Regions from separate parts of the Oceaniserpentilla sp. 4NH20-0058 genome, predicted to be linked through region 1. Evidence: predicted binding sites of a transcription regulator. Region 1 holds the regulator's gene; the other holds the start of a gene.
What was found. The regulator sigma-54, encoded in region 1, starts transcription at its own class of promoters, with help from an activator protein. The targets are predictions, from matches to a motif close to TGGCACNNNNNTTGCTNT.

Region 2: ABWV45_RS09165 (NarK family nitrate/nitrite MFS transporter) is a predicted target of sigma-54. The motif match lies at 1,801-1,818, and genes of this name have one in related genera.

What each region holds. Positions count from the first base shown of each region.
Region 1 is NZ_BAABWE010000002.1:56,561-62,385, forward strand. Features, by position in the region: gene ABWV45_RS03420 (KpsF/GutQ family sugar-phosphate isomerase) at 1-651, shown strand, start outside; gene lptC (LPS export ABC transporter periplasmic protein LptC) at 651-1,211, shown strand; gene lptA (lipopolysaccharide transport periplasmic protein LptA) at 1,192-1,692, shown strand; gene lptB (LPS export ABC transporter ATP-binding protein) at 1,697-2,422, shown strand; gene ABWV45_RS03440 (RNA polymerase factor sigma-54) at 2,476-3,975, shown strand; gene hpf (ribosome hibernation-promoting factor, HPF/YfiA family) at 4,082-4,387, shown strand; gene ptsN (PTS IIA-like nitrogen regulatory protein PtsN) at 4,394-4,846, shown strand; gene rapZ (RNase adapter RapZ) at 4,862-5,719, shown strand; gene ABWV45_RS03460 (HPr family phosphocarrier protein) at 5,804-5,825, shown strand, end outside.
Region 2 is NZ_BAABWE010000006.1:20,659-26,483, forward strand. Features, by position in the region: gene ABWV45_RS09155 (type IV pili methyl-accepting chemotaxis transducer N-terminal domain-containing protein) at 1-59, opposite strand, end outside; gene ABWV45_RS09160 (alginate export family protein) at 155-1,363, opposite strand; gene ABWV45_RS09165 (NarK family nitrate/nitrite MFS transporter) at 1,865-3,340, shown strand; gene ABWV45_RS09170 (bifunctional protein-serine/threonine kinase/phosphatase) at 3,470-5,173, shown strand; gene ABWV45_RS09175 (type 2 periplasmic-binding domain-containing protein) at 5,232-5,654, opposite strand; gene ABWV45_RS09180 (hypothetical protein) at 5,668-5,825, opposite strand, start outside.

The DNA.
Region 1 (5,825 bases):
ACCACATTAATCCCTCTAATTAAGCGCTTAAATGTACCGTTAATTGCCATGACTGGTAATGATCAATCTACTTTAGCGCAAGCCGCTGATAGTCACTTAAACACAGGTGTTGATAAAGAAGCCTGTCCATTAGACTTAGCCCCAACCTCTTCAACCACTGTCACCCTAGTTATGGGGGACGCACTGGCTATCTCGCTTTTAGAAGCCCGTGGCTTTACCGCTGAGCAATTTGCCTTCAGCCACCCTGGTGGCAGCTTGGGTCGTCGATTATTACTAAAAGTAAAAACTATTATGCATGCCAATGGTCAAATACCTAAAGTAGCGCTAGGAACTCCCATTAAGGATGCATTAATGGAAATAACACAAAAAGGCCTAGGCATGACCACCGTCATCAATGAAGACGGTGCCCTTGCCGGTATTTTTACCGATGGTGACTTACGTCGAGCATTAGATAAAGACGTGGACTTTCATACAACCCCAGTAGAAAACGCCATGACCCAAAACTGCACCACCATTGACCCTGAAAAACTGGCTGCAGAAGCACTGCAAGTAATGGAAGAAAAAAAGATCAACGCACTGGTGGCCATGGAGCTTGGCAAGGTGGTTGGTGTGATTAATATGCACGATCTACTCAGAGCAGGTGTGTTGTAATGCGCAAGCGTTATATCGTCACAATTTTAACGGCACTAGCCATCGTGGCGTACATGACCTTGGATGATCGAAATGCATCTGATGAAATTATAATCGAATCCTTAACAGATCAAGAGCCTGATTACATCATCGAGGGGTTGAACTCAGAGTCTTTTGATGAACAAGGTAACCTCATCCAACAAATCGCTGCCCGCAAAGCCTCTCACTACCCTGCTGATGATATTACCCTACTTGAAGCTCCTGCCGTGCTATTGCATGAAAACAATCTTCCCAAATGGGGCATCAAGAGCAACCATGGTCAACTGATAAAAGATCAAAACCTATTGTTAGAAGGGGACGTTATTATTGTCCCCTTACAATCTACTGCAAACGATTTTAGCCTAACCACCGAAAGCTTAAATATAGACTTACAAGAAAAGATCGCAGACACTGATCAAACTGTACTAATTGAAAGCGATACAAGCGAATTAAGCGCCATTGGAATGACCATTTTATTAGACAAACAACTGGTTAATTTTAAGTCGCAAGTCAGAGGACGCCATGTACCTAAAGCACCTTAAAATATTTTTTAGTTTACTCCTATTAACTCAGTTAAGCTGGGCACTACCGGATGATCGCCAACAAGAAATTCGGATCGCCAGTGACCAAGCTTCTTTAGATAAGCTAAAAGGGGAAGTCATTTATTCCGGTAACGTAAAAATGCAACAAGGCTCATTGAATATTGAAGCCGAGAAAATCACACTCAAGCGCAGCCCTGATGGCATTTCAGAAATCATAGCCCAAGGTACCCCCGCTCGATATGAACAAATAATAAATGCTGATGACGGCAAAACCTTAGCCTACGGTGAAACCATTATTTACAATACACAAAGTGATCAATTAACGTTATTAAAACATGCAGGTTTAGAGAAACAGGGTAATGTATTCTCAGGCGAGAAAATTGTGTATTCAATAAACGAACAAAAAGTAAAAGCTGAAAGCCCACAAGAAGACACCCGTATTCACATGGTAATTCAGCCTAAACAGGACAAGGAATCCTAAATCCATGGCAAAATTGCAAGCTCAGAATTTAGCCAAAAGCTACGGGCCAAGACAAGTTGTTAAAGACGTTTCCATGTCCATTGAAAGTGGGCAGATTGTTGGATTACTTGGCCCAAATGGCGCGGGAAAAACCACCTGTTTTTACATGATCGTCAACTTAGTTGCCTCAGATAAAGGCCGTGTTTTAATTGACGACACCGACATCACCAATTTACCTATGCATGGCCGCGCGCAAAAAGGTATCGGCTACTTACCACAAGAAGCATCAATTTTTCGTAAGTTAACCGTTGCAAATAATATTATGGCCATATTAGAAACTCGCAAAGAATTGAGCCATACTGAACGTAAGGAAAAACTTGAAAAACTGTTAGATGAATTCCACATCCAACATATTCGAGACAGCTTGGGCATGGCCCTTTCAGGTGGTGAACGACGCCGTGTTGAAATAGCTCGTGCGCTTGCTGCAGAACCATCCTTCATACTTTTGGATGAACCCTTTGCAGGGGTTGACCCCATATCAGTGGGAGATATAAAAAGTATCGTAAAACAACTGAAGAAACGCGGTTTAGGTGTACTGATAACCGACCACAATGTTCGAGAAACCCTTGATATTTGTGAGAAAGCTTATATCGTGGGTAATGGTCACATTATCGCAGAAGGTTCTGCTGAAGATGTTTTATCAAATCAGCAAGTCAAAGATATTTATTTAGGTGATGACTTTAAGTTGTAATCTTGTATATTCAGGGTAACAAGTCAAAGTGACATGGGATTAAGCAGTATTATATGAAAGCCTCGCTCCAACTTAAAATGGGTCAGCAGCTGACCATGACTCCTCAGCTGCAACAGGCCATCCGTTTACTTCAGCTTTCTACCCTAGATCTGCAGCAAGAAATTCAAAACGCTCTGGACTCAAACCCTTTGCTCGATGTAGATGAAGAGTTTGAAGGCGATGCCAATCAAGACATCAACTCACAAAGTGAAGACAAACAAGAAACTACCCAACCAGTAGAAGAAACCCAATCGGATGAGCCAACCGCCGCCGATGACTGGAATGAAAACATTCCGGACGAACTGTCTACCGACAGTGAATGGGACGATACTTGGCAAGCCTCCGCTGCCCCTACATCCATGACAGAAAGCCACTCAGGCTCATCATCTGGTGATGATTTTGACATGGATAGCCGAAACGGCAGTACTGATGATCTACGTGATCACCTATTATGGCAGCTTAACCTAACTCCTATGTCAGAAAACGATCACCTAATTGCCATCAACATCATTGAAGGTGTGGACGATGACGGCTACTTAAAAGTTGATCTTGAAGACATTGTTGGGTCATTAAACCCAGAGCTTGAAATTGAACTAGACGAAGTAGAAGCCGTATTACATTTACTCCAACAATTTGAGCCTAGCGGTGTATGTGCCCGTGATTTACAAGAATGCTTATCACTGCAACTGCGCCAACTACCCATTGAAACACCATGGTTGCCATTAGCTCAAACCTTAATCGATCAATACATCGACTTATTAGGCTCTAAAGATTACGCAGCACTTATGCGTAAATTAAAAGTCAAAGAAGACGAGCTAAAAGTGGTTATTCGAGGCATACAAGAATTAAATCCACGCCCAGGCTCACAAATTGATCCACAAACCAGCGAATACGTCATACCTGATGTTATGGTTCGTAAAATCAAAGGTGAGTGGCGTGTTGAATTAAACCCTGAAATTGCCCCTAAATTGCGCATCAATGACCACTACGCATCAATGGTGAAGCGCGCTGACAGCAGCGCAGACAACAATTTCATCAAGGATCACTTACAGGAAGCCCGCTGGTTTCTTAAAAGCTTACAAAGCCGTAACGAAACCTTGCTTAAAGTGGCCATGAAAATCGTTGAGTATCAACAAGACTTTTTAGAACAAGGGGATGAAGCAATGAAACCCTTGGTTCTGCATGACATTGCCGAGGCAGTAGGCATGCATGAATCCACCATTTCTCGTGTTACCACTCAAAAATACATGCATACACCGGCCGGTATTTTCGAGTTGAAGTACTTTTTCTCTAGCCATGTGAGTACCACCAGTGGTGGAGAGTGCTCATCAACCGCAATTAGAGCTATGATTAAAAAGCTCATTTCAGTCGAAAGTGCTAAAAAGCCTTTAAGCGACAGCAAAATTGCCAACATGTTAGAAGAAGAAGGCATCAAGGTTGCACGTAGAACTGTAGCCAAGTACCGTGAGGCGATGCACATTCCACCGTCAAACGAACGGAAACGCTTGGTTTAGCCATTAGTATATGGCGAATAAACGAGTTTTCGCCGATAAACTATTTATTAGATTATCAGCATATTCACGCACTCTGGAACTGGAGTGCCGACAGTAGGAGCCATCTATGCAAATTAATATCAGCGGCCATCATGTTGAAGTGACTCAATCCTTAAAGGATTACGTTCAGTCTAAAGTGGAAAAGCTTGAGCGTCACTTTGATAACATAACCAATGTACAAGTCACCCTGACCGTAGAAAAGCTCGCCCAAAAGGCAGAAGCCACCATCCATGCTGCTGGCGCCGATTTACACGCCAACGCAGATAGCGAAGACATGTACACCGCTATCGACAGCATGACGGATAAACTAGACCGCCAACTGCTTAAGCACAAAGAAAAGATGGTTAATCACCGTCATGGAAATAACCACTGATTCAATATGACTTCAAGTATTTCAAATATTCTTAATCTTGAGCGCACCCAATTGGGTGCGCACTGCAGTAGTAAAAAGAAACTCATTCAGCATGTTAGCCAGTTTTTAGCATCCAACATTGAGGACGCTCAGGCTGATGACATCTATGAACGACTCATTACAAGAGAAAAGCTGGGAAGCACCGGCATCGGAGAGGGCATCGCCATTCCCCACTCTCGCTTAGAAGAATGTATCGACACGGTAGGCGCACTATTTATTTTAGATGAGCCCATCGACTATGACGCCATTGATCGTCAGCCCGTTGATATTGTGTTTGTGCTTTTAGTGCCCGCCGAAGCCACCGAGCAGCATTTACAGACCCTCAGTATGCTTGCACAAAAATTCAGCAAAGAAACCTATCGAGAGCAACTTCGCTCAGCAAAAAGCCAACGTGAACTTTACCAGCTCGCCACCGCATAAATAAAAGGTTTAATTATGAAACTCGTGGTCATAAGTGGTCGTAGTGGTTCAGGGAAAAGTACCGCCCTTGATCTATTAGAAGATCTTGGGTTTTATTGTATCGATAACCTACCAGTGGCTTTACTGCAAAACCTACTGGATCAAATACAGAGCGAATCATCACAACTTACCAGTGTTGCCGTAAGCATTGATGCGCGCAACAATCAAACTGACCTAGCTAACTTTTCCATTATTCTTGATAAACTTGACCGCAAGCAATGCGAACTAGAAATCATCTATCTGGATGCCCACACAGACACCTTATTAACCCGCTTCAGTGCCACCAGACGAAAACACCCATTAACAGGGCCAGATGTACCGTTACTGGATGCCATTGAGCGCGAAAAAGCTCTGCTTCACAACCTCGCCGATTTAGCGGACTTAACCGTCGATACCACTCACCTATCCATGCATCAATTAAGAAGCTTAATTAAAGAAAGAGTGGTCCAAAAACAAGAAAATGAAATGTCATTGTTGTTTGAATCATTTGGTTTCAAACACGGCATACCTAAAGATAGTGACTTAGTGTTCGATGTACGCTGCCTACCTAATCCCTATTGGGACCCAAGTTTGCGTCAATACACAGGACAAGACGTAAAAATACAAACATTTTTAAAAGATGAAGACTCCGTCAATAAGATGTTCAATGACATACAAGGGTTCTTACAAAACTGGTTACCTGAATTTGAAGCTAATAATCGCACCTATATGACAGTCAGTATTGGCTGTACTGGCGGACAACACCGAAGTGTGTATATGGCTGAACGGCTTTTTAACGCCTACCAAGAGATTTACCCAAATGTTCAAGTACGTCACCGCGAGCTCAATCAATAATACGCTGAATTCCATGCGCTAACGCTGGACATCAACTCATTTGCTGGATATGGTAAGTCATTACTCATTTTTACACCTACTATCATGCTTGAAAACTCTGCAACAA
Region 2 (5,825 bases), on a different contig from region 1:
AAGCTTGGAATGGAAAAACTGCTAGCGATTAATGCGATGATTAAAATGAAGCTTTTCATTCTAATATCCTTTTAAATGATTTGGAAAAGGTACTGCTTTTTAGTGAAGAGTGGCGCAAGGCGCCACTCTCATTTCAATGTTACCGCGTTAGGTTCTAGAATTTAGCTGTGGCGGTTAGCCATACTTTGGTTGTATCAACTTTTGGCTTTGCAAGGTTTTCAGCAAAATCACTTGCAATATAGTGGGCTACTTTTAAGCTGGCACCATATTGACCAAACTTTTTAGCTGCCACAAAACCAAACTCATTACCTAATGGGTCACTGCCTTCAACAGAAGTGAAGTTATGATATTGCCCAACTAATTTCACACCTGATACTTTAGTTACAGCAGAAGCGTAAAGGTTTTGAATGCCGTTATTACCTGCACCAGTTAGGAAAGTGTCAGACCAACCATAGAATTTGTGGTTAGTACCTAGGGGTGTACCAAATGCAGCGGCACCATCATCGCTACCGAATGTTTCGATACCTATAGTGGCTTTTATATCTGCAATCTTTTTAGAGCCTGCAATATGGTAGTACAGAGATGAGAAGTCACCACCTGCGGCTGTGGTTTTATTTTGTGTTGCCAGTTCCGCTTCATATCCAAAACCTGAAGCTTTACCTACAGCTCGAATACCAAAAGTATCCAAATCTACGCCTGTGTTGGTTGCACCAGTAGCAGCATTGTAAACATCATCAATACCGTAATAGTAAGCAGTAGCGGCTAGATCATCGCTCACTTTGTATTTTGCATTTAATAAACTTATAGATTCTTCAGTGTTTGCATTTGTGATGAAGTTGCGGTTATTAGCAATTGCAGCAAAAATTATTAAGTTTTCTATAGATGTATTTTTGATCGAAACTGCATCAAAAGTTGCTTCATCTTGACGGAAGCCGACACCACCAACGTGACGCTGGTTATCTAAAAGAATACGCTGATTACCCAGTTTAACGGTAGAGTCAAAACCATTGTATTGTGCATATGCTTGGTTAAATTGTGTGGTTTCTTGGTCTAGAACTACGTTGTATTCAGTGTTTCCGTTTTCTTTGTCGTCAAAGTCATCTGTAATGTGAAATACGTTATCCCCTTCGATGACTACCGATACGCCAGCGTATTCGCCTGATTTAAAAGTAAGGCGAGATTTTAGAGTATTAGCAAGAGCAGCGTCTTTTGCGTTATCTAAGTCTGCTGACTCCGTACGGAAGCGGAAGTTTAAATCAACAGATGAGCCTTTTACGATGTCGTCAAAGCTTTCTGCGTGAACACTTACACTTGAGCTAAGGGCAAGGGCCGCAATGCTAGAAGCAAGTAGAGTCTTTTTCATTTTTAGTTACCTGTATTATTAATGTGAGTTTTAAATTAATAGTGTGTGAGTTTTTAAAAATATTTTTTGCATCAATATCCCTATAGAGCAACGCATATGCCAAGTTGGCGTTTTTTCATAAGAACTTATAAAAAATGTTGTCATGCACAATTGTGATTCAAAAATGATTCGCCTTTTGAGTGGACTCTTCATGGTGGTGCAAAAAAAACGGATTTCTGTGGGGCTAAAAGAGGGCGAAGATTGAAAATCCCATGTATTTTTGGTGCGCGTCGAGTGCACTATGTAGGTTCATTAAAGTTTTAAATGGTGCTCGGTTCTGGGGTTTTTTGGATTGTTTTTAAGGTTTTCAGAATAATGAGTGCACTTTAATTGTGTGTTTTAGGTTTTTTTAGGTGTTTTGGGGTCAAATTGCACATTTTTTAATGAAAATGCTGTTTTGGCATGAAGACTGCTCTAAGGGTGAATTAAATCAATTAATGAGTTTATTTTAGGAGCAGTACTATGTCGGACGTAGGTTTAAATATATTAAAGGTGAAAGAGCCTAAAATAAAAATGTTACATGTGAGTTGGTTTGCCTTCTTTTTAACATTTGTTGTGTGGTTCAACCATGCGCCTTTAATTGGGTTCATTAAGGAAGCATTCGATCTAACCACGCAAGAGGTGAAAGCTCTTCTTATATTAAATGTGGCATTAACCATTCCTGCTCGAATCGTGATTGGTATGTTGGTGGATAAGTTTGGCCCTCGTCATGTTTATTCGGGCTTATTGTTTGCTACTGGCATATTGTGTACGGCGTTTGCGTTATCACAAACCTATGAGCAACTTGCTTTATTCCGCTTTTTAATGGGTTTTGTTGGCGCTGGCTTTGTAATTGGTATTCGCTTAGTTGGTGAGTGGTTCCCAGCTAAAGAGGTGGGTGTTGCTGAAGGCATATATGGTGGCTGGGGTAACTTTGGTTCAGCGGCTTCTGCTATGTTGTTACCGACCGTTGCTTTAATGTTTGGTGGTGAAGACGGATGGCGTTATGCGTTAATGTCAACAGCGCTGATTGCTTTTGTGTATGGTTTTGTATTCTTTAAAGTGGCACGTAATACACCAAAAGGTTCTACATACTTTAAGCCTAAGAAGTCTGGTGGTTTACAAGTAAGCAATAAAAAAGACCTGTATTTCTATTTAGCCATGAATATTCCAATGTATATCGCATTAGCGGTATTAACTTGGAAATTGTCGCCTACAAATCTAGGTCTTTTATCTGATTTCGCTGTGAATTTCATTTATGTTGGGTTAGTGGTGTTGTTTTTTGTGCAAACCAAACAAATCTTTAACGCGAATAAAGAGCACCTAGCAGAACCTGTTCCTGAGATTCAGCAGTATAAATTCAAGCAAGTGGCGATTCTGCAGTTAGCTTATTTTGTGACATTTGGTTCTGAACTGGCGGTTGTGTCTATGTTACCGCTTTACTTCTTAGAGACGTTTGAAGGTCTTTCTGCTGTTACAGCTGGTTTATTAGCCTCTGGTTTTGCTTTCATGAATTTAGCCGCTCGCCCAGGTGGTGGTTGGTTAAGTGATAAGTTTGGTCGTCGTAAAACACTTTCTATTCTAATTTGTGGTCTAACCGTAGGCTATTTAGTGTTAAGCCAAATTGAAGGTACTTGGTGGATTCCGCTCGCGGTTATTGCCACTATGTGTTGTTCTTTCTTTGTGCAAGCCGGTGAAGGTGCCGTATTTGCTATGGTGCCTTTAGTTAAGCGCAGCATGACAGGGCAAATAGCCGGTATGACGGGTGCTTATGGTAACGTTGGTGCGGTAATCTTTTTAACGGTATTGTCGTTCGTTGATTACAGTACGTTCTTCATTGTGATTGCGTGTTGTGCCGCTGTGTGTTTTGTTGCTGTTCAGTTTATTGAAGAGCCAAAAGGGCATGTAGCTGAAGTAAATGAAGATGGCACAGTTGAGTTAATCCAAGTAGGCCATTAATACTTTAGCCAATTGGCATTGATTGTTTTTTTAGTGAAGAGCTTTGATACCACACCGTTGCAAGTAGGGTATTAAAGCTCTTTATTTTTTTATAAAGTGTTATTTGAATTGATTGTTTTTGAGGTCTTCATGCATTTAGAAGCACAGCTTGTACTATCCGTAGGCCAACATAGTTGCGCGGGGGCAAAAGACATTAATGAAGATTGCATTGGTTTACGTATACCTGATCAACCAGCATTAACTTTTAAAGGTGCGGTGGCTGTGATTGCAGACGGTGTTAGTGCGGCAGAGGCGGGTAAAGAAGCCAGCGAAATGTGTGTGCGAAACTTCATCAGTGACTATTATGCAACACCTGATGCTTGGTCAGTAAAAACAGCTGGGCAGAAAATTGTATTGGCCCTGAACCGCTGGTTAGTAGGGCAAAGCCAGATTAAAGGCCATGTTAGTACATTAAGTGCATTGATTTTAAAATCCCAAACGGCTTCGATCTTCCATATTGGTGATACTCGGATTTATCGTTTAAGAAAAGGTAAATTTGAATGTCTAACTACCGATCATTCAATCAGTATAAATAGCGATACAGTTTATCTTTCCCGCTCCATGGGAATGGATAACCATCTTGAAATGGATTTTCAACAATTTGAACTAGAGCAAGAGGATGTTTTTTTCTTAAGTTCTGATGGTGTTCATGATTTTGTGCCTCATAAAAATATTCAACAGGAGCTTGCTTCAAGCAAAGATTATGATGCGAGTTGTAAAAAATTAACAGAGCAAGCATTGGCCGCAGGTAGTAATGATAATTTAAGTTGCCAGATTGTGCGTGTTGATCAATTGCCAGATGCTAACAATCAAGAGGTTTATAAAAAGCTAAGTGATATGCCGTTTCCTCCACCCCTAGAAATAGGCCAGTCATTGGATGGATTGACGGTTATTAAAAGTTTACATGCCAGTTCACGAAGTCAGGTGTACTTGGTAAAAGATGATGCAGGTAAGCGTTTTGTACTTAAGACACCGTCCGTTAATTTTGAGGATGATCCTGCCTACATCGAACGTTTTGTCATGGAGCAATGGATTGGTAAACGGGTAGATAGTCCTTATGTGGTTAAAATGGTAGAGCCCGTACATAAAACAGCACTGTATACGTTACTTGAATATGTTAATGGAATGACCTTAGAGCAATGGATAAGAGAGAACCCTAAACCAGACATAAGTGAAGTGATACGTCTTGCGGAACTGATCAGTCGAGGAATTAGAGCGTTACATAGGAAAGACATTCTACATCAAGATATTAAACCGGATAATATTTTGTTAGATCGTGATGGGGTGCCAAAATTAATTGATTTTGGCTCCTGTTATGCTGCCGGTATAGAAGAGATTGATACGCCATTTGAGCGTGAAGAAGCATTGGGTACGGCAGTTTATAGCGCCCCTGAAACACGTTTTAGGATGCGAAAAACAAAGCGTTCAGATATGTTTAGTTTAGCGGTGGTTGTGTATGAAATGCTGACCGGTAGGCTGCCATTTGGCGAGCAATTAGAAAACTTAGTGGATCAACGAAAAATTTCCAGTTTAAATTATCAGCCTGCCACCCAGTATAATCCGATGATACCCATGTGGATGGATCAAGCACTGCGAGTGGCGTTATCCCCTCAGCCTGAATTACGACAAGATGCGTTGTCTGAATTTGTTTTTGATTTACAAAAGCCCAATAGTAAGTATAAAAATAAAGAGTTCATTCCATTGTCGAAAAGAAACCCTGTCCAGTTTTGGCAAGGGTTAGCGATTGCACAAGGGTTAGCGATACTTGGGTTGTTGTATTATTTTTTGAAATAACGGCAGGTATAAAAAAACTAGGCAGTTTATTCACTGCCTAGTTTTTATTGGAGTAAAATTACGGTTTGTAAATGATTTTTACAGAACCATCTACCGCACCTTCATCAATGTAACCAATGATATTTGGGTTGCTAGCCACCATGTTTTTCACCTCTGCATCACCACCCACCACTTGAGGGGCTTGACCTTTACCGGTAAAAATCAAACGAGACCAATAGGATTTTAGCTGGGCTTCTGATTTCTTCACCACATTGGTATAAAAATCATTACGTGCAGACGTGCCTTCATTTTGATCAATAGGTACGACAGACACGCCGCCTAAATCTTTCTTTTTACCTAAAAAAGCTTTCACCACATCACTTTCGCCGGATGCTGAAATGGGACTGCTACTGCCAACCACCACGACTGGGCCAGCTTGAGTGACGGCGTATAGGCTCATTAAGGTTAGAGTAGCTAGAAATTTAATTGATAAATGTTTCATCGTCTATCCCCCCTTAAAATACAGTATCAATAGTGAAGCTTAAGAAATTTACTTTTCCATCTGTTGGGAAGGAATCGAACTCACCAATGGTATCGCCAGTGTCCACCATGTCGTATTGAACTTTTATCGCGATACCCGGTTGGTACTCCCAACGTATACCGATTGCGGTTC